Luteibacter rhizovicinus DSM 16549: one gene and its partner. The protein of the gene in region 1 binds, or shares a complex with, the protein of each later gene. Links are inferred from orthologs where the notes say so. Each region holds a gene or a part of one and is shown in the gene's direction. Other genes may lie near its edges. The genes, in order: prmC and prfA.

Evidence for each region.
Region 2: the proteins of prmC (region 1) and prfA are in contact, whole or in part, in a crystal structure (PDB 2B3T), measured with the Escherichia coli proteins. The link is inferred for Luteibacter rhizovicinus DSM 16549 from one-to-one orthologs.

The regions. Positions count from the first base shown.
Region 1 is NZ_CP017480.1:652,428-662,774, reverse strand. The notes cover bases 3,318-6,173. They hold prmC (peptide chain release factor N(5)-glutamine methyltransferase), read left to right. Parts: upstream 3,318-4,262; coding sequence 4,263-5,084; downstream 5,085-6,173. Other genes in these bases: dxs (1-deoxy-D-xylulose-5-phosphate synthase), read right to left, coding at 5,106-6,173; BJI69_RS03140 (alpha/beta hydrolase), read right to left, coding at 3,349-4,212. Also shown: BJI69_RS03160 (LacI family DNA-binding transcriptional regulator), read left to right, coding at 1-128; BJI69_RS03155 (Gfo/Idh/MocA family protein), read right to left, coding at 142-1,260; BJI69_RS03150 (phytanoyl-CoA dioxygenase family protein), read left to right, coding at 1,404-2,306; BJI69_RS03145 (alpha/beta hydrolase), read right to left, coding at 2,333-3,298; more of dxs, read right to left, coding at 6,174-7,001; BJI69_RS03125 (HNH endonuclease), read right to left, coding at 7,078-7,686; BJI69_RS03120 (SapC family protein), read left to right, coding at 7,950-8,705; BJI69_RS03115 (GNAT family N-acetyltransferase), read right to left, coding at 8,809-9,285; BJI69_RS03110 (acyl-CoA dehydrogenase C-terminal domain-containing protein), read right to left, coding at 9,499-10,347. UniProt on the Escherichia coli protein: Methylates the class 1 translation termination release factors RF1/PrfA and RF2/PrfB on the glutamine residue of the universally conserved GGQ motif, i.e. on 'Gln-235' in RF1 and on 'Gln-252' in RF2.
Region 2 is NZ_CP017480.1:2,640,287-2,650,555, reverse strand. The notes cover bases 1-2,778. They hold prfA (peptide chain release factor 1), read left to right. Parts: upstream 1-737; coding sequence 738-1,820; downstream 1,821-2,778. Other genes in these bases: BJI69_RS11950 (cytochrome c oxidase assembly protein), read right to left, coding at 2,729-2,778; ppk2 (polyphosphate kinase 2), read left to right, coding at 1,959-2,735; hemA (glutamyl-tRNA reductase), read left to right, coding at 1-706. In the rest of the region: more of BJI69_RS11950, read right to left, coding at 2,779-3,580; BJI69_RS11945 (GldG family protein), read right to left, coding at 3,585-5,447; BJI69_RS11940 (ABC transporter permease subunit), read right to left, coding at 5,444-6,178; BJI69_RS11935 (ABC transporter ATP-binding protein), read right to left, coding at 6,175-7,110; BJI69_RS11930 (SRPBCC family protein), read right to left, coding at 7,334-8,701; BJI69_RS11925 (response regulator), read right to left, coding at 8,929-9,570; BJI69_RS11920 (sensor histidine kinase), read right to left, coding at 9,567-10,269. UniProt on the Escherichia coli protein: Peptide chain release factor 1 directs the termination of translation in response to the peptide chain termination codons UAG and UAA.

The DNA.
Region 1 (10,347 bases):
CGATCCGCGACATGGTCCTGCACGCGATCGAGCGGATCGTGGCGTGGATGGAAGATCCGGCGGCGGTGCCGCGGAGCAAGTTGTTTCCCTGCGAGCTGGTGATTCGGGCGAGCATCCGCGACGCGTAAGGTTCCGTCCCGGCTAGTCGATCGTCACCCAACGGCGCTCGCGATTCGACAGCAGGGCGGCTTCGATGATGCGATCGACCTCGTAGCCGTCGCGGAAGGTTGGCCATACCGATTCACCCGTCGATATGGCCTGCAGGAAGTCACGCGCTTCGATGATGATCTGGTCGTTGTAGCCGGTGCCGTGGCCGACGCCCTGGTTGAACGCGAGGTAGTCCGGGTGCGCGGGGCCCATCAGCAGCTTCTGAAAGCCCCTGCGTGACGGTTCGCGGGCCGCGTCGTAGAGCCAGAGGGCGTTCTGGTCTTCCTGGTCGAAAGCGATGGCGCCGCGCGTGCCGGTGATCCGGTAGGTGTAGCCCATCTTCCGCCCGGCGGCCATGCGGCTGAAACTGATGCTGCCGGTAGCGCCATTGGCGAAGCGCAGCAGCATCTGGCCCTGGTCGTCGTTCTCGACGGCTTCCTGGCCATCCGGACCATCGCGCCGCGCGTGCACGATCTGGGTGTCGGCGACCAGGCTGGCGATGGGCCCGACCAGACGCAGACAGGCATTGACGATATGCGGCGCGACGTCGCCCAGGGCTCCGGCTTCCGTGCCGGTGGCGATGCGTGTGCGCCAGGAGGCGGGCAGGGCGGGATCGTGAAGGTAGTCTTCCACGTGCTCTGCGGTGACCTGGATCACGTCGCCGATCTCGCCCGAGGCGATGATCTGCCGGGCCAACTGGCTCGCTGGCGTGCGGATGTAGTTGAAGCCGATCATGTTGGGCAACCGCGCACGTTCGACCGCTTCGGTCATGCGCAACGATTCGTCGGCGCTCGCGCCAAGCGGCTTCTCGCAGAAGACGGGTTTCCCGGCGGCGATACAGGCCATGACCATGTCGAGGTGGGTGCGTGGTGGTGTGGCGATGACGATGGCATCGACATGGGGATCGGCGACCAGCTCACGCCAGTCACCGGTCGAGCGATGCCAGCCCCAACGCCGCGCGTGCTCCGCCGCGCCTTCGGCCGTCGATGTGGCGATCATCTCGCAGACCGGGCGCAGGACGGTCTCGAAGATGGCGGCGACGCCCTGGAAACCCACGGTGTGCGCCTTGCCCATGTAGCCGGCGCCGATCAGGCCGATCCTTAGTTCGCTCATCGCTTGGCTCTTGCTGGCGGGTGTTACGTCGACTCTAGGGATGTTGCAGTGCGGTTTGCAAGCGCTTGCAAAACGGCATAGCGTAGTCCTCGAACCGGCCTTCGCCCGCCCTCACCACGCCGCTATCGCGGCAGGAGCCAGCCATGCATGCCTCCGCGCACTCGTTTCCCCGCTCGCCCACCCGCATTCGTGTCTTTACCGAAGAGACGCTGGATACCGAAACCATCGTGAGCGAGCTACTCGATGGGGTCGGTGCGGTCACGCTACGCGGCTTGTTCACGCCTGCGGAGATTGCCGAGGCGCGCGACATCGTGATGCGTGAATCCGACGCGGATGAGCGCGGCCGCAAGGTCACGCACTTCCAGGGCAATGCGGAGAAGGCGGGCCGTATCAATCTCCAGCGCCGGGTCTGGAATCTGCTCGGTAAGGGCGAGATCTTCTCGCGGATGGCGGCTCATCCCGCGATCATGAAAGTGATGCGTGCCTTCATCGGCAGCGAATTCATCATGGGCTCGATCGCGGCGAACCGGATTCTTCCGGGCGGGCCCGGGCAGGAGCCGCATATCGACTATCCGTATTGGGACTTCCACTCGCCCGAGACGCATCCGGCACGCATCAACGCCACCTTCCCGCTGAACGCGCAGGCCACGATCATGCTGGATCCCTTCACCGAGGAAACGGGTGCGACCGCCTTCGTACCTGGTACCCAACGCGAGTTGCACTACCCGGACGAGAGCGACCGGTTCTTCGAACGCTGCGAGCGCATGCTCGGCGAGCCAGGCGATACCGTGATCTTCTTCGGTGCCGTCTGGCATTGCGCCATGCCCAATCGCAGCAGCATCGATCGCTCGGCGATCATCACCCAATACCTGCCGAAGTTCGTCAAGCCGATGGAAGACATGCCGGCGGCGCTGCCTGCGGAGTTCGTCAAGAACGCGAGCCCGGATATTCGCCAGCTGCTGGGGTTGAACTACCCGTACCCGGAAGTGCTGGATGCGGCGCGTGGTGGTAATGCGGAAGGGCGCGATGCGATGAAGGCGCGGTAGCCAACCCGTCCGCTGCAACCGGCCGATCAGTTGCTGTTTGTGGGAGCCGATTCATCGGCGATGGGTGCTAGCCGCAATTTGGCCCGCTGCCGCGGGATCGCCGATGAATCGGCTCCTACAACGAGCGGTGTGGCCTGAGGTGGCGTGGACTGCTGCTGGATGAAGGTCACGACGTCGTCCAGCACGGAGGCCTTGTGTTTGCCGGTGCCAAGACCGAACAGCACGCCCATGTGACCGGTGTCGGGATAGAGCTTTACCTCGACGTACTCGCCCTGCGCTTTATAGCGTCGCTGCAGTGAAAGCGCATTGGATGGTTTCACGGTGCCGTCGGACTCGCCTTGTAACAACAGGGCGGGCGGTTCATCGCCATCGACGAAGTTGACCGGTTGCGACTGCGCCTGTTGCTTTGCGGTGTGGCCGAACATGTCGATGAAGTCGTCGTTGGTCAGCGGAAGAAAGTCGTACGGGCCCGCCAGCCCGATGAAGCCGGAGAGGTCGTGAGGCTTCATGCCGACGGCGCCGAGCCAGCGGCCGTCGGTAGCAAGCAACGCCGCGATGTGTCCGCCTGCCGAATGGCCCATCACGAACAGGTGCGCGGCATCGCCGCCGAACTCGCCGGCGTGATCGTGTGCCCAGCGGACCGCGTTCGCGCTGTCCTGCATGAAGCCATCGAGTCGCACCTTCGGCCATTGCCGATAGTCGGAGACGACGGTAACGATGCCTCGGGCGGCCAGGGCCTCGCCCACCCAGCGGTACCACTGCCGCTTCCCGCTTTTCCAGCTTCCGCCATAGAGGAACACCACGACGGGTGCCTTGTGCGCCTGGGGTGGCGAGTAGACATCCAGCGAAAGGCTGTGGGACGCGTCGAACACGATGTCCTGATGCGCGAAGACGCCGGCCGCAGGCTGACGTGCGTTGACGACAGTGAAGAGGGCGGACTGGCAGCCGCTGAGAAGGAGGCTGCCGAGGGCAGCGAGAAAGAGGCGTGTCATGCCGGTAACTTACGGATCCGACGTGAAGGCGGATGCACCGACGGCTGCGCTCAGTGTGAAGGGCTGCCCGAATAGCGGTGGATGAAGGCCATGGTGTCGGCGAGGACAGGCGCCCTGGCTTTCAACGGCCCAAAGGCCAGCAGAAGCTTTTCGTGCCCGAGGTTCGGATAGAGCTTCAGTTCGACAGGCTCCCCCTGCTGGCGATAACGGCCTTCCAGGGCGATGGCCTCCGACGGGTAGACGATCGTGTCTTTCTCTCCCTGCAGCAACAGGGCGGGCGGCTCGTCGCCATCGACGAAGTTGACCGGCTGGGAGCGCGCCTCGTCCTCCGGCGTGCGCCCGAACATGTCGTAGAACTCAGGCTCGTCGAAGGGGATGAAATCATAGGTGCCGGCCACACCGATGAAGCCGGCCAGATCCCGTGGCGTCATGCCCACGGTGGCGAGCCATTGCTTGTCCATGGCCAGCATGGCGGCGATCTGGCCTCCCGACGAATGGCCCATCACGAAAAGCTGCGAGGGATCGCCACCGAACTCGCTGGCGTGGTCGCGCGCCCAGCGGACGGCCTCGGCGCCATCGTGCAGGAAGCCGTCGAGTCGGGTTCGCGGCCAAAGGCGGACATCCGCGATGACGGTCACGACGCCTTGGGCGGCCAGCGCTTCGCCCATCCATCGGAACCATTGCCGTTTGCCGCTCATCCAGCTGCCGCCGTAGAAGTAAACGACGACGGGAGCGTGCTCCGCGTGCGGCGGCGCATAGACGTCCAGCGCCAGTGCGTACGTGGTGTTGTAGGTGATGTCCCTATGGTCGACCACGTCGCCGGCTGGCTGGCGCAGGTTCACGCTGCCGAAGAACGCGGCCTGGCAACCAGCGAGCAACAGCAGGGAGAGAAGGAGGGTGGTGCGACCGATCATTCGCCTAGTCTAAGACGAGGGCTCGATGCCATCGACGATAGAATGCGCGCATGACCGACATTCGCACGATCCTGCGCCAGGCGACGGAAGCCCTCGGCGACCGCCTCGAGGCCGAGTTGTTGCTGGCCCACGCGCTCGGGGTGAATCGCGCCTGGTTCTTTGCCCACGCCGACGACCCGGCGCAAGCCTCCGGGATGGACCGCTTCGAGGCACTCGTGCGCCGTCGGGCCCTGGGTGAGCCGATCGCTTACATCACGGGCACGCGGGACTTCTGGTCGCTCACCTTGGAAGTGACGCCTGCGACTCTGATTCCGAGACCGGAAACCGAGTTGTTGGTGGAGTTGGCACTGGAGCGACTGCCGCCCGGTGGCCGGGTCGTCGACCTCGGCACGGGTAGCGGCGCGATCGCACTGGCTATCGCCAGGGAGCGTCCGGATGCCGTGGTCGTCGCCGTGGACGCGAGCGCGGAGGCGTTGGCGGTCGCGCGTCGTAACGCACAGCGCCTCGACCTGGAGCGCGTTACGTTCGCGCATGGCGACTGGCTCGCTCCGTTGGTTGGCGAGTCGTTCGACCTCATCGTCAGCAATCCGCCGTATATCGAAGCGGACGATCGTCACTTACACGAAGGAGACCTGCGCTTCGAACCGATGACGGCGCTCGCCTCGGGCGCGGACGGCCTCGTCGACATCCGGCGCATCGCGGCCACGTCGCTAAGTCAACTCGTGCCAGGTGGCTGGCTGTTGATGGAGCACGGGTGGAACCAGGGCGACGCGGCGCGCGGCGTGCTGGAGCACGCCGGTTTCATGAAGACGTTTACCGCCCAGGATCTGGAACAGCGCGATCGCGTCAGCGGCGGCTGCAGGGCGACCTGAGCGTCGCGCGAGCGCGGGGACTTACCCCGCGCTGGCTACCGCACTGGCGATGAACTGCGGGAACCGCGTCACGATCGCGCTGCGGATCTGCGGCAGGTCGAGGCCGGCCATCGTCAGCACTTCCTCGCGACTGCCGTGCTCCAGATAGGCGTCCGGCAGGCCGAGATGGAAGATCGGGATCGTCACGCCGTTGGCAGCGAGCAATTCAGCCACGCCCGCACCGGCACCGCCGGCGATGGCGTTGTCCTCGATGGTGACGAAGGCCTTGTGCGTGCGCGCCATCTCGAGGATCAGTTCCTCGTCCAGCGGTTTCACGAAGCGCATGTTGACCAGGGTGGCGTCCACTTCGGCGGCGATCACCGCGGCAGGCGCGAGCATGGTGCCGAAGGAAAGGATGGCCAGGCCGTGATGGCCGCGACGACGCACTTCGGCCTTGCCGATCGGGAACGTTTCCAATGCCTCGACCATTTTCGCGCCCGGGCCGGTACCTCGGGGGTAACGAATGGCGGCGGGACCGTGGTACTGGTAACCCGTGCTCAGCATGGTCCGGCATTCGTGCTCGTCGGCCGGTGCCATGATCACCATGTTCGGCAGGCAACGCATGAAGGACAAGTCGAAGCTGCCCGAATGCGTGGCGCCATCCGGCCCGACGACGCCAGCGCGGTCGATGGCAAACGTCACGTCGAGATTCTGCAGGGCGACGTCGTGGATCGCCTGGTCGTAGGCGCGCTGGAGGAAGGTCGAGTAGATCGCCACCACCGGCTTCGCGCCTTCTACCGCCATGCCGGCGGCCAGCGTCACCGCGTGCTGCTCGGCGATGGCGACGTCGAAATAACGCTGCGGGTATTCCTTCGAGAAGCGGACCAGGCCCGAGCCTTCGCGCATCGCCGGCGTAATGCCGAGCAGGCGCTCGTCGGTTGCCGCCATGTCGCAAAGCCAGTCGCTGAAAATGTCGGTATAGGTCGGCTTGGCCGGCGCGCCCTTCTTGACCACGCCGGCGACGGGGTCGAACGGACCCACGGCGTGGTATTCGATCGGACCCTTCTCGGCCGGCTCGTAGCCCTTGCCCTTGGTGGTCATGACATGGATGAGCTGCGGGCCCGGAAGATCTTTGACCGTCTCCAGTGCCTGGACCAGCTGGGCCATGTTGTGACCGTCGATCGGCCCGGTGTAATGGAAGCCGAGCTCCTCGAACAGCGTCGACGGCACGAACATGCCCTTGGCATGTTCTTCCCAGCGCTTGAAGAAGCGGCCGAAGAACGACTCGCGCGGCATCGCTTTCTTGGCGCGCTCGCGCCACGCGTTGAGCGTGCGGCTGGACATCGCGCGAGCCATCATCTTGGTCATCGCGCCGACGTTTTCGCTGATCGACATGCCGTTGTCGTTGAGGATCACCAGCATGTTCGGCTCGACGTCGCCGCCGTGGTTCAGGGCCTCGAAGGCCATGCCGGCGGTGATCGCGCCATCGCCGATGACAGCGATGACCTTGCGGTTGTCACCCCGGCGCTGCAGGGCGATGGCCATGCCCAGCGCGGCCGAGATCGAGGTCGAGGAATGGCCGACACCGAAGGTGTCGTACTCGCTCTCTTCGCGGCGCGGAAAAGGGGCGAGGCCATCCTTCTTCTTGATCGTGGTGATCCGGTCGCGCCGGCCGGTGAGGATCTTGTGCGGATAGCACTGGTGTCCGACATCCCAGACCAGGCGGTCGCGGGGGGTGTCGAAGACGTGATGCAGGGCGACCGTCAGCTCGACCACGCCCAGGCCCGCGCCGAAATGCCCGCCCGAGGAGGCGACGGCCTCGATCAGGTAGCGGCGCAATTCGTCGGCGATGGCCGGCAATTGGTCGTCCGGAAAGCGTCGGAGGTCCTCCGGCGATTCGATCTGCGCCAGATAAGGGTAGCGGGAGAGGTCGTTCATCCCCCTATTGTTCGCCTACGGACGGGCCGGGGCAAGGGACGGGGTGTGAATCTTTGCGGGCAATCGGGGCCCGGATTCAGGCCGGCCGGCGGTCTCGCGGCAGGTGGCCCACCAGGAATTCCATCTGATCGGCCAGGATATTGCGGTTGGACAGGATCAGGTGCTCGACCCAGCTGGGGCGATAGGGCACGGCCAGGAGCGGCATGTTGGCCTGCTGCGGGGTGCGGTTGCTCTTGCGCAGGTTGCAGGCCAGGCAGGCGCTCACCACGTTCTCCCACTCGTCCGCGCCCTTCTTGGACAGGGGCAGGACGTGATCGCGCGTGAGCTCGTGACGGGTGTAATGGTGGCCGCAATACAGGCAGATATGCCGGTCGCGTGCGAAGAGGGCGGTATTGGTGAGGGCGGGTGCCGGGTCGATGGCGTGTTCGCGACAATGACCGGTGCTGGCGACGATGGGGTGAAGCTCGAGACTGCTCTGGAGTCCACTGGCACGGCTGAGGCCGCCGTGGACGGTCAGACAGGGGTCGCCGAGCGTCCAGGCGACCACGCCACGAACGTACAGGCAGACGGCGTCCTGCCAGCTGATCCAGTCCAGGATGCGGCCCGCCGCGTCAAGGGAGAGCACGCGCGTGGTGTTCAGCGCGGTCACCCTGGGCAGGTCATCCTGAAGCACTTCCATCGTCATCGTGTCTCGTCCTTCACGTAAGCGAAAGAGCGTTCCAGCCAGTCGAACTCCGTGCGGATCGGTGCATCGATCCGACCCCACAAGGGGCGTTGACCCGAGCATAGCCCATTATTGCTACAGAAAAGCACCAGCCCGGCCCGCTTCTTGCGGGGCTGTCCGGGCCGCGCGGCGCTGATATAGTGGGCGTTCGACAGACGCCCGACGGGTTTGGAAGGGGGGCCGGGGTGGCTTCCCAGGTCCGACGGGTACGAGAGGGTTTCACTGTGGCAGAAGTGCTTTTCTACGAGCGTCCGGTTCCGCTGAACCGCACCGCGCACCGCGACCTCCGCATCAAGGCGGTCAACAACATCCGTTTCGCTGCCGGCGCGCACTCCGTGCCGCTGACGGGCGTGGAATTCGCGCCCGCGGCGCGTGACTACCCGATCCTGTTCGCCGGCAACTCGATCGAGGAAGCGGGCCCGATGGCCCTCCTCGGCCTTCGCCAGGGCGAGAACCTCCTGGTCGGCGAGAACGGCTTCTGGGAGACGGGCATGTACATCCCGGCCTTCATCCGCCGCTACCCGTTCGTCCTGGCCGAGAAGCCGGTCGGTGCCGAGGGTGACGACTTCACCGTGTTCCTCGACGAAGCCTACGAAGGCTTCAACGACAGCGAAGGCGAGCGCCTCTTCAATGAAGACGGCACCGACGCGCCGGCCCTGACCAACGCCGTGAAGTTCCTCGGCGAGTTCCAGGACCACGTCGCCCGCACGCAGTGGTTCATGGGCAAGCTGCGCGAGCACAACCTGCTCGAAGAGCGCACCGTCACCCTGCAGAAGGAAGGCAAGGGCATCAACCTCAACGGCCTGTTCGTGATCAACGAAGAGAAGCTGCGCACGCTCGATGAGAAGGTTGCCCACGAGTTCCTGCGCGAGGGCGCGTTCGGCTGGATCTACGCCCACCTGGTGTCGCTGGCCAACATCGACCGCATGGCCGCGCGTCTGGATGCGCGTGAAGCCAAGGACGTACCGGCCACGGTCTGATCGACTGCCGGTTCGTACAAACGAAAAGGCCACCTCAGGGTGGCCTTTTTCATGCGACATGTCATGTGGAATGTGGGAGCCCCTTCAGCGGCGATGCCCTCGCTCAGCGCACCGGTTTCGCCAGCCGCATCAGGTCGGTATCGAAGCCGTGGGAAACGTAGAGGTCCCGGGCTTTCTCGTTCCCCGGGAGGACGGCCAGGGTAACGAACTGGCAGTGATGCTCCTTTGCCCAGCTGTCGGCATACGCGAGCATGAACTTCCCGACGCCAACACCCTCGTATTTCTGGGCGACCGCGATATTGGCGATGTGGCAGTTGTCCCGATGGGTGAAGAAGTCCTTGGTCTTCTGCAGTTGCAGGAAGCCGACCGCATCGCCGTCCTCGTTTTCAACGACGAAGATGTAGCTGTTAGGCGGCTGGTCGTCGAGGTGATGGACCAGGTCGGCCTCGATGCCTTTGAGGCAATCGGTACGCGTACGGCCGTTGGGCAGCGGGAAGCTGATGAAACGGGGGACCAGATCCAGGATGAACTCATCGTCGTCGCTTTCGGCGAGACGGATCAGGAACGGGGAGTCGCTCATCGTATCGGGCACCGTCGCGGCTGAAGGATTCCGGAAAGAGTCTGTTTTCTACACCTTCACGCTGGCCGACGGAAGCCCCGTCGGCCAAGAGGGAAATGTGGGAGCCGCTTCAGCGGCGAAAAGCCGACGGAGCGGAGAAGCTGCTCCGCCCCATCGCCGAATCGCCGATAAATCGGCTCCCCCAGGGACAAGGGGCCCGAAGGCCCCGCCCGGTTACAGCACTTCCGGCAACGTCGCCACGCCGGCTTCGATCGCTGCCTTATGCACGTGGATACGCGGCAGGATGCGGGTGAAGTAGAAGGTCGCGGTGTCGCGCTTGGCCTGCTTGTCGTTCGCCGACAGGGATGAGTCGCCAGCCGCCAGCACGCTGCGGGCCCAGACGTAGGCCAGGCTCACATAGCCGGAGAAATAGAGGTAGTCCACGGCGGCGGCGCCGAGCTCTTCAGGATTCGCCTGCGCACGCTGCGCGACGGCCTGGGTCACGTCGCCCCAGGTCTTGGTCGCGACAGCGAGCGGGCCGATGAAGGCCTTCACGGTGTCGTTGTCCGCGTGGGTTTGGCAGAAGGTCGAGATCTCGTTGAGGAAATGCTTCAGGCCGGCGCCCTGCAGCTGCATGATCTTGCGGCCGAGCAGGTCGAGCGCCTGGATGCCGGTGGTGCCTTCGTACAGCGTGATGATGCGGGCATCGCGGACGAACTGCTCCATGCCGTGCTCGGCGATGTAACCGTGGCCGCCGAAGATCTGCAGGGCTTCCTTGGTGCACTCCTGCGCCGCTTCGGTAAGCAGGCCCTTGACGATCGGGATGAGGAACGAGAGCAGTTCGCCGGCGTTCTTGCGCACCTGCGGGTCGGTATCGCGCGACTCGATATCGCCCTGCAACGCGGCGTAGGCGGCCAACACGCGACCCCCTTCGACGAAGGCGCGCTGGGTCAGCAGCATGCGTCGCACATCGGGGTGCACGGTGAGCGGATCGGCCGGTTTCTCCGGGAACGCCGGGCCCGACAAGGCACGCATCTGCAGGCGCTCGCGGGCGTAGTTGAGGCTGTTCTGCAGGGCACGCTC
Region 2 (10,269 bases), 2.0 Mb from region 1 along the record:
CGAGACGATCGAACTGGCGGCCCGGCACCTGACCGACAAGAAAGTGCGCCGCCTGATCGTGGCCAATCGCACCCTCGAAAACGCGCAGGAGCTGGCCGTCCGCCACGGCGGCTATGCCATCGCGCTGGCCGACCTGCCCCGGCACCTCGCCGAAGCGGACATCGTGATCACCTCCACGGCCTCGCGCCTGCCCGTGGTCACGAAACAGATGGTGGCCGACGCCATCGCCGCCCGTCGCCGCCGCCCGATGTTCATGGTGGACATCGCCGTGCCGCGCGATATCGAGCCCGAGGTGGCCCATCTCGACGACGTGTACCTCTATGGTATCGACGACCTCAAGCAGGTGATCGACGAGAACCGCCGCTCACGCGAGCTGGCCGCCCGCGAAGCCGATGCCATCATCGATCTCCAGGTGGATCGCTACATGGCGTGGCGCCGGGCGCTGAGCCTGCGCAACCCCGCCGTAGACATGCGCGTGGCCGCCGAGGCGCAACGCGACGAGGTGCTGGCCAAGGCCCAGGCCATGGTGGCCAAGGGAAGATCGGCTGACGAAGCGCTCGCCTTCCTCGCCAATACGCTGACCAACAAGCTGCTTCACGCACCCAGTGCACGCTTGCGGGATGCCGCGCTATCGGGTGATCTCGACCTCCTCCACGCGGCCGGCCGGCTTTACGGACTGGACCCGGACGACGACGTTTCCGCATGATGTGCGGCTCCTGCCACACCTCGTGCCCCGAATGACCCCCTCGATCCGCCGCAAACTCGAAGCCCTGGCCGAACGGCACGAAGAAATCGGCCTGCTGCTCGCCCAGCCGGACGTTCTCGCCGACGGCCAGCGTTTCCGCGACCTCTCGCGCGAATACGCGCAGCTGGAACCGGTGACGCTGTCTTTGAAGGAACACGACACGGCCGAGCGCGAACTGGCCGAGTCCAAGGCCATGCTCGACGACGCCGAGATGCGCGAGATGGCCGCCGACGACATCGCCCGGATCGAAAGCCGCCTACGCGATCTGGATGCCGACCTGCAGGTGCTGCTGCTACCTACGGATCCACGCGACGAGGGCAATCTCTTCCTCGAAGTCCGCGCGGGAACGGGCGGTGACGAGGCGGCGATCTTCGCCGGCGACCTTTTCCGCATGTACGCCCGCTACGCCGAGCGGCAGCGCTGGAACGTCGAGATCCTGCATGCCAACGAAGGCGAGCACGGTGGGTACAAGGAAGTGGTCGCCCGCGTCGAAGGCCGTGGCGCCTACTCCAAGCTGAAGTTCGAATCGGGCACGCACCGCGTGCAGCGCGTACCGGAAACCGAATCGCAGGGGCGCATCCACACCTCGGCGGCAACGGTCGCGATCCTGCCCGAGCAGGACGAGGTCGGGGACATCGAGATCCGCGACGGCGACCTCAAGGTCGACACCTTCCGTGCCTCCGGCGCCGGCGGCCAGCACGTGAACAAGACGGACTCGGCGATTCGCATCACCCACTTGCCCACGGGCACCGTCGTGGAGTGCCAGGACGAGCGCAGCCAGCACAAGAATCGCGCCCGCGCGATGAGCCTGCTCAAGGCACGCCTGCTCGATGCGGAGCGCAGCAAGCAGAGCGCCGCCCAGGCCGAATCCCGTCGCCTGCAGGTGGGCTCGGGCGACCGCAGCCAGCGTATCCGCACGTACAGCTATCCGCAGGGCCGCATCACCGATCACCGCATCAACCTCACCCTCTACCGCCTCCTCGAGACGATGCAGGGCGACCTGGACGAGCTGATCGATACGCTGACCCGCGAACACCAGGCCGACGAGCTACAGAACCTGATCGGCGGCGGCTGAGAGCATCGCCGCTGAAGCGCCTCCCACAGGGATGCAAGATCTTGTAGGAGCCGATTCATCGGCGATGCGTGCTCGCACCAAACTGACATCTCCTGCCCCACAATGCCGGTCACCTCCCCGTAAAACGGACGCTAACCGATGGGCAAGAAAAAGAAGAAAGCCTACGAACACGATCTCGAGGCATTGCAGATCGAACTGGTCGGCCTCACGCGCTGGCTCCGCGCCACCGGTAAACGCATGCTGGTGATCCTCGAAGGACGCGATGCCGCCGGCAAGGGCGGCACCATCAAGGCCATCACCGACAAGCTCGACACCCGCGCCGCGCGCGTGGTCGCCCTGGGCAAGCCGTCGCACACCGAGGAAGGCCAGTGGTACTTCCAGCGCTACGTCACGCAGCTGCCGGCGGCTGGCGAGCTCGTGTTGTTCGATCGCAGCTGGTACAACCGGGCCGTGGTCGAGCCTGCGATGGGCTTCTGCACCGACGAACAGTACGACGCCTTCATGAAGGCGTGTCCGTCCTTCGAGAAACTGTTGACCGACGACGGCATCATCCTGGTCAAGTATTGGTTGTCGGTCGACCAGGAGCCGCAGGAAAAGCGCTTCGCCGAACGCGCGGCCGATCCCCTCAAACGATGGAAACTCTCGCCCGTCGACCTCAAGGCCCGCGAAAAGTACGCCGAGATGGGTGACTTGCGTGACGCGATGATCCAGCACACGCATACCGCCGATGCGCCGTGGTTCGTCGCCGACTTCAACGACCAGAAAGAAGGTCGTCTGAACCTTATCCGCCACCTGCTCGACCAGGTACCCGACAAGCTCACACCGGACAAGGAGTTCGACCTGCCCCCGCTGAAGGGCAAGCCGAAGAAGGACAAGGTCACCGCCAAGGCGGAGAAGGTGCCGAAGGTCTACTGACGCACGGCGGCACGTCGCACGGGCGCCCTGCGTGGCAGGCGCCCACTGCGCGACAGCCTCAGCCACTGGCGCAAGGCCAGCAGGCCACCGGCCGATTCGATCATCGCCGCCGGCACCCACATGATGACCCCACCGATGAGCTGGCCGGTGAGCACGTTGAGAGTGAAAGCGCGGCCGCATATCTCGAAGATGGGGTACAGGTCGGTCTTCGAGAACGTCACGATCGCGCCGGCCACGATCTGCGGCGTCATGGTGATCGCCGGAGACAGCACACGGATACCCGGCGACATCCTTCCCGGCGGTTTCGGCCGGTGGTCCAGCACGATCCACCAGTACGCGAGGCCCGAGAGCACCATCGACCAGTTCATCGCGCGATAGATCCGCCAGTCCAGCATCGCCATGGTCTGCATGTCGGGAATGAGCCAGACCAGGATCAGCGCGACGAAGAACAGGGTAACGAAGGCGGGGTTGAACAGGCATCCGGCGGCGATGCGCCACGCAAGCGACTGTCCTGCGCGTCGCAGGTGAACGCGCAGCCCCAGTGGCAGGCCCGCGCGCAACACCGTGCCCGGGTACGCCGCAATCAGCAGCAATGGCGCGAGGTGATGCAGCAACACCTGCTGGATGCGATGCATGAAGAACTCATGCTCGGCGTAGTAATCGAAATACGTATGCAGCGCGACATACACGATCGCCATGCCAGCCCAGAACGCGGCCTGGCGCAACGGCGTGACGCGCAGGCGCCGGGTCCCCGCGACGTACGCCGCCGCCGTGGCGAGAAAGACGATGAGGAACACCCAGGAGAACTCCCAGGGCACGATCCACTTCATGACGCCGGCACCCATCCGCTCAGACGACGCGACGGGCGCGACGCGTGCGCCGCCAGCCGTAGATCAGGCCGAGCAGGGCCACCAGGCCCGGCACCAGCACGATGTTGATGAACTTCAGACGCAGGCCCAGGGCATCGATCTCGGCATTGAGCTGGTGCTGTACCTCCCGCAGTTCCTTGCCGATGGCCAGCTTGCGCTGCAGGTACTGCTCCACTTCCCGGCGCTGCTCTGCCGTCGCGGTCGTCGGCGCCGCCGCGCCCTTCGCCGGCTGCAGTTCGGCGAGTCGCCGCTGGGTTTCGTAGAGCTCGTTCTCGAGCTCGCGCTTCTTGACCAGGAACTTGCGATCGGCCGCCGCCTGCAATGCCTTGACCCGCGTGAAGGGCCGCTGCGAGTTCACCCGCCCACGGATCGACAGCAGGGCCGACGAGCCACCCAGGTTATCGACGAGGTTGGCGACGAAGTCGCCGTTGTTGGCGAACGGCGTGAGTTGTTGCTGGCCAAGCAGGGGCTGCACGTCGATCCACAGGCGATCCGACAGCAGGTCCGTGTCGGCGACCAGCACCACTTCGCCCGGACCACTGGCAACGGCGAGGTGACCCTTCTCGCGACGCTCCGGGAACGCCGTATGGAAGGTGTCACGCAGGCGCGCAGCCAGCAGATAACGGTCGTGGGTCGGCTCGTAGTTCTCGAGCAGGCTGGTCGGATCGCTGGCCGAATCGCGCACGCGCTGCGCCGGCACGATGGCGGCCTCGTCCGACGTCTGCACCAACGGAATCAGGCGGGCTTTCGTATCCGGCGCGAGTTCGAAGAAGCCCGCCGTCGAAAAATTGATTCGCTGCAGGCTGGCCGTGACCACGTCGTCATGATTGAGGTCCTGTGCACCCAGACCGAGCATGGCCGGGTGGCCAATGCTGTTGCCGTTGAGCTCGATGGTCAGTGCCTGCGAGCGGTCGAGCACGACACGGGTCGGGTCGAACACCACGCCCCATGCCTGAAACAGCCGCGGCAGGTTCGAATCGTGATCGTCGACCGTGCCCTGCGAATCGATCAGTGGTGCCGTGTCCATCTCCGCATCGGGATCGACAAAGACGACCAGATGGCCCCCACGCAGGACGAACTGATCGATCGCGTACTGCGCATCCTCCGACAGGTGCTTCGGATGAATGAGGAGCAGTACGCTGATCGCCGGGTCGATATGGGTCACGCTGTCCGGGTCGATCGTGGTGACGTCGGCCAGCTGGTCCAGCTGCCGCATCAGCGTCCACGGCGCCTCGCCGATCACCAGGTTCCCCTCCAGTGGCAAGGAACTCATCACACCGAGTCGTGGCTTCTTCGGCATGCCCAGCTCGTACAGCAGCTTGGCGATGTCGTACTCGACGAAGGCCTCGCGTGCCGGATCGAAGAAGGGAATGGCCTGCGGTGCCGTGTCACCGGGACCCGCACTGCCGACCAGGCCGAAGAACACGCGCTCACCGTTGCTGCCACCACTGGCAGGCGTGAGCCCGTAACTTTCGGCGGCGTCCTCGTCATCCGAATAGGGCACGGGATCGATCACGCGAAGGCGGATCCGGCCATGGGCCCTTACGGCGATCTCTCGCAGCATCTCGTGTACGCGCTGCTCGTAACTACGCAGCTGTGCGAGGTCGCGCGTGGCGTGATCGGAGAAGTAGAGGGTCAGCGTGAGTGGCTTGCGCAGGCCATCGACGATATCCAGGGTGCCGGGTGTGAGGGTATAGATGCGATCCGACGTGAGATCGACGCGCGCCGTGCGCAGCGACAACGAGCTGATCGCGATCACCACCAGGAACAGGACGGCGATGCCGAGCAACGAGAGCCGCAGCAGGAAGGTACGGGACAGGTGCAGGTGACGCGAGATGCTCATCGCGTCCTCTTCAGGTCGAGGACCACGACACTGGCAGCCAGCCAGGCCACGATGGTGGCGAAGAAGTACACCAGGTCGCGAAGATCGAGCACGCCGCGCGCGATCGCGTTGGCGTGCCGGGCGATACTCAGCTGACCCAGCGCGCCGATGATCCTCGGCGGCACCGCATCCTGGAAGAAGTCCAGCACCTGGGGCTGGCCCGAGAGCAGCAGGAGGAAACACACGGCGGCCGTGAGGATGAACGCGATGATCTGGCTACGCGTCGCCGTGGACATGCATGTGCCGATGGCGATGAACGCGCCGGCCATCAACCAGCTGCCGACGTAGCCGGCAAGGATCACGCCGTTGTCCGGATCGCCGAGATAATTCACGGTGATCCAGATCGGGAAGGTCAGGCACAGACAGATGCCGATGAAGGCCCAGGCGGCGAGGAACTTGCCGAGCACGGCCTGCGAGATCGATACCGGCAGGGAAAACAGCAATTCCAGCGTGCCGGAGGCGCGCTCCTCGGCCCACATGGACATGGTCACGGCGGGGACCAGCACCAGGTAGAGCCAGGGATGCATGTCGAAGAACGGCTGGAGGTCGGCCAGGCCACGGTCGTAGAAGTCGCCCGAGTAGAACGTCAGCACGCCGGCCATGACCAGGAAGATCACCATGAAGACATAGGCCACGGGGGTGACGAAATAGCTCCACAACTCGCGACGCAGGATCGCCGTCACGCCGCTCATGCCTGGGCTCCGCGCGGCTGCGTGGTGATCTGGCGAAACACCTCGTCCAGGCGTCCCTGCTCGAGCTGGATCTCCGAGACCTCGAGGTTCTGCGTGCGCAAGAGGGCCTGTACCTCGTCGAGAATGGGCTGGCTGTTTCGCGGAAACACGGTGACGCGCCCGTCGAGCGGATCCACTTCCACCGACGCAACATGGGGAATACGCGCCAGCATCTCGCGCGACACACCACTACCCGGCGCACTGAACGACACCGCGCCGTGATAACGCGAGCGCGCCTCGAGCTCCGCGGGCGTCGCATCGGCAAGCAGGCGTCCGTTGGCGATGATCGCCACACGGTTGCAGAGCGCGTGCACTTCCTCGAGCAGGTGCGTCGAAATCAGGATCGTGCGTTCGCGCGCCATAGCGTCGATCAGCATGCGCACCGAGTGCTTCTGGTTCGGATCGAGGCCGTCCGTGGGCTCGTCGAGCATCAGCACGGGAGGATCGTGAAGGATCGCCTGCGCCAGGCCCACGCGCCGGCGCAGTCCTTTCGATAGCGTGCCGATGGTCTGCTCGAGCACGTCTTCCAGTTCGAGCCGCATCACGACTTCGTCGAATCGGCGGAAAGCGATGTCCCGGTCCAGGCCCCGCACGCGCACCATGAAGACGAGGAACTCCCGGATCGTCATCTCGCCGTAGCTGGGTGCCCCTTCCGGCAGGTAACCCAGGGCGCGCTTGGCGGCGAGCGGCTCCTTGCGCACGTCGTGGCCGCAGACCCGGGCCGTGCCCGAGGTGGGGGCAAGAAAGCCGGCGATCATGCGCATGGCCGTCGACTTGCCCGCGCCATTGGGCCCCAACAACCCAAGCACCTGCCCCGGCTCGGCGCGCAGGGTCAGGGCATCCACCGCGGTCAGCGGCCCATAACAACGAGTGAGTCGGTCGGTCTCGATCATTACTTCGCAGTGTAGCGAGGGGCTTCGGAAAAAGGCGGTGCGGTGAGGTGCGTCGCAAGAGCCGGCGGGTGCCACCCTCGGGGCCCCGAGGGCGATGCCCGCCGGCTCTTGCGACGCACATCGAGCGCAAAGCGAGGCCGCAGGCGAGCCCACCCAACAAAGCGCGCAAGAAAAAAGCCCCGCCGTTTCCGGCGGGGCTTTCGGGTATCGCTTTACGCGTGACTTACTTCGCGAGCGTCGGCGCGGAGGCCGCTTCGGCCGGAGCCGCGGCGGTGCCTGCCGGGGCCGGGGCCGTCGACGAACCGGCCGGGGCCGCGTCGTCCAGCGTCTGCGGCTTCAGGCCGGCTTCCTGCTCCGGGGTCTGCTCCGGGAGGTTGTCGCCCTGCAGCGGCAGGTAGATCTCGAACTTCTGCTCGTCGTAACCCTCGATGGTGCCGTGGTTATTGGTCGGAGCCTTGGTCTGGATGTCGTAAGCGCGGAACACCACGTCGTCGTACTTGTAGCCGTGGGTCTGCGAATACGCCTCGAGCATCTGACGCGTCTGCGGCAGGCCGGCACCCGTGCCGGCCCAGTCGGCCTTGAGGGCCTTGCCGCCGAAGGCCAGCACGGCCTTGACGTTGCCGTCGACGACCACGCGACCGAGCTTGTCCTTGCTGCCCGGTGCCGCGCTTTCGGCAGCAGCCGGCGCGGCCGCGGTCGAGGCTTCGGCCGGATCCAGCGAAGGACGCTGGGCAGCGGTGATCTCGACATCCTGGCCATTGATCTTCAGCGTGGTGGCATCGATCTCGGCGGCCACGTCGAAGGTGTAGTTCTGATCACCCCAGTTCGTGGTGATGGTGATGCGCGGGCTGGTGATGTTCACGCCCAGCTTCTTGGCGGTCGCCTGGATCTCGGCCATCGCCTTATCCGACGCGGTATCGACATCGTCGAGGGTGCGCGGGGCGGTGGTGGAGACGAACAGGATCGGCTTGGCCGGCTGCTCGACGATCGACGGAACCATCTTGCTGTAGTCGATGTTGGGGATCGACGCCATCAGGTTCTGCAGATTGGACAGGCTGAACTGGATCAGCGCGTCCGGATCGCCGTGGATGTAGAGGTTCGAGAAGCGGTTGACCAGGTTGAAACCGTACGAGACATCGTAGGCCCAGTTGACCTTGACCAGCTTCTGGCTGCGACCGGTGCGCTCCAGCGTGATCGTGAACTTCTTGTCGGTACCGCGCCAGCCGTTGTCCAGGTTCCAGACAATGGTGCCCTTGCCGGCATCGGAGATCTGGGCGAAGCCCGGATCGATAGAGGCGATCTCGAGGGCGCCATCGCCGACCTTCGGGTCGGAAGCCTTCCACGCGATCTTTGCACCCGGGCCGTACGCCTTGCCCGACAGCTCGAACTGCACCTTCGAATCGAAGGAGCGCAGCACGGTGTAGTCGGGGAAGCGACGGAAGTTGCTGAAAACGTCGTAAACCTGACGCAGATCCTTGCTGATCAGCATTTCGCGCTCAACGTGTCCAGTTGAGGGCATAGCAACGCCGACCACGACACCGAGTACGGCGACGATGACGAGGGCGACAATAAATTCTAACAGACGCGTCATTCCACGGTTCTCCGAACGTCTTACGAACGGGTTTTACGCACAGCTACGGACGCCGTACGCTCACCCCTGAAGAATCGGCCCGTGGCAGGGGTTCGCCCGCGCCGAAAGAGCCGATGGTACTTGCTCGCGGCGGGGAACGCCATTGGGTGCCCTGCCCTTTTTCGCAAGCGGGTACAAGGCGATTTTCGGCCGCCAGGGCCCAACCGGGCCTGGCGGTCAGCGCCGGGTCAGACGATACCCAGCTCCAGAGCCTTCAGGACGGCCCGCGTGCGGTCGCGCACGCCCAGTTTGGACAGGATGTTGGAGACGTGGTTTTTCACCGTGCCTTCGGCCACGCGCAGCGAATTGGCGATCTCCTTGTTGCTGTAGCCGCCCGAGAGCAGGCGCAGGATCTCGGTTTCACGCTCGGTGAGGGGATCGGGCTGCTCGAGGCTGGAAAACTGATTCTGGATGCGGCCCACGCCAGCCAGGAGCCGCTGGGTCACCATCGGGGCCACCAGCGAGCCGCCCGCGGCCACGGTGCGTACCGCTTCCACCAACTGGTCCAGCGAGACGTCCTTGAGCAGGTAACCGCGCGCGCCGGCCTTGAGTCCGGCCAGCACCAGTTGGTCGTCATCGAAGGTGGTCAGGATGATGGTGGGCGGTAGTTCGTTACGTCCGCCGAGGGCCTGGAGCACGTCCAGGCCGCTCATATTGGGCATCCGCAGGTCGAGCAGTACCACATCGGGGCGGATCTGCGGAATGGTCTGCACGGCCTGGGCGCCATCCGCGCACTCGGCAACGACGCGGATATCCCCCGCAAGGTCGAGCAGCGAGCGAATGCCCTGGCGAACCAGGTTCTGATCGTCAACGAGACAGACGGAGATCATGAATGACCCTCGGAAGGAAGAGGAATTGTGGCACGGGGCGTGAGGTCCGGATCGTCGACCAGCCCCTGTTCCAGCGCGGGACGCGCCGGCGCGTGGGCCAGGGTCGGCTCCTCGCCCAGTGGCAGCCGCGCGATCAGGGCGAAGCCGCCTTCTGCGCCGGTCCGGAAGGTTACGGTGCCACCGAACTCGGCGAGGCGCTCACGCATGCCATTGAGGCCGTTACCCGGGCGGACCGCGCCGCTGCCGTCGCCGCGACCGTCGTCGCGTGCCTCCAGGCAGAGCTCGTCAGGACCGGTGTGGCGGAAGGTCAGCCACAGGTTCCGGGCATGCGCGTGGCGCACCGTATTGGTAAGGATTTCCTGTACACAGCGCAGCAGCATCTGCGCCCGACGAGGGTCTTCGACGCCGAAGCGCGGCGGCACGCTCAACGCCACCTGAAGCCCCGGTACGCCCTCGATCAGGCTCCGCACCGCCTGCGTGAGGTCGATCGCATCGTCCTGGCGCAGCTCGCTGACCACCTCGCGCACGTCGGCCAGGAGTTGCTTGGCGGTGCGCTGGGCCTTGAGGACGTGCTCCCGGGCGGTGTCATTGGTGAGATGGCTGGCCACTTCCAGGTTGAGACTCAACGCCGTGAGGTGATGACCGACCAGATCGTGCAGATCGCGCGCGATGCGCATGCGCTCGGCGATGCGGGTCGAT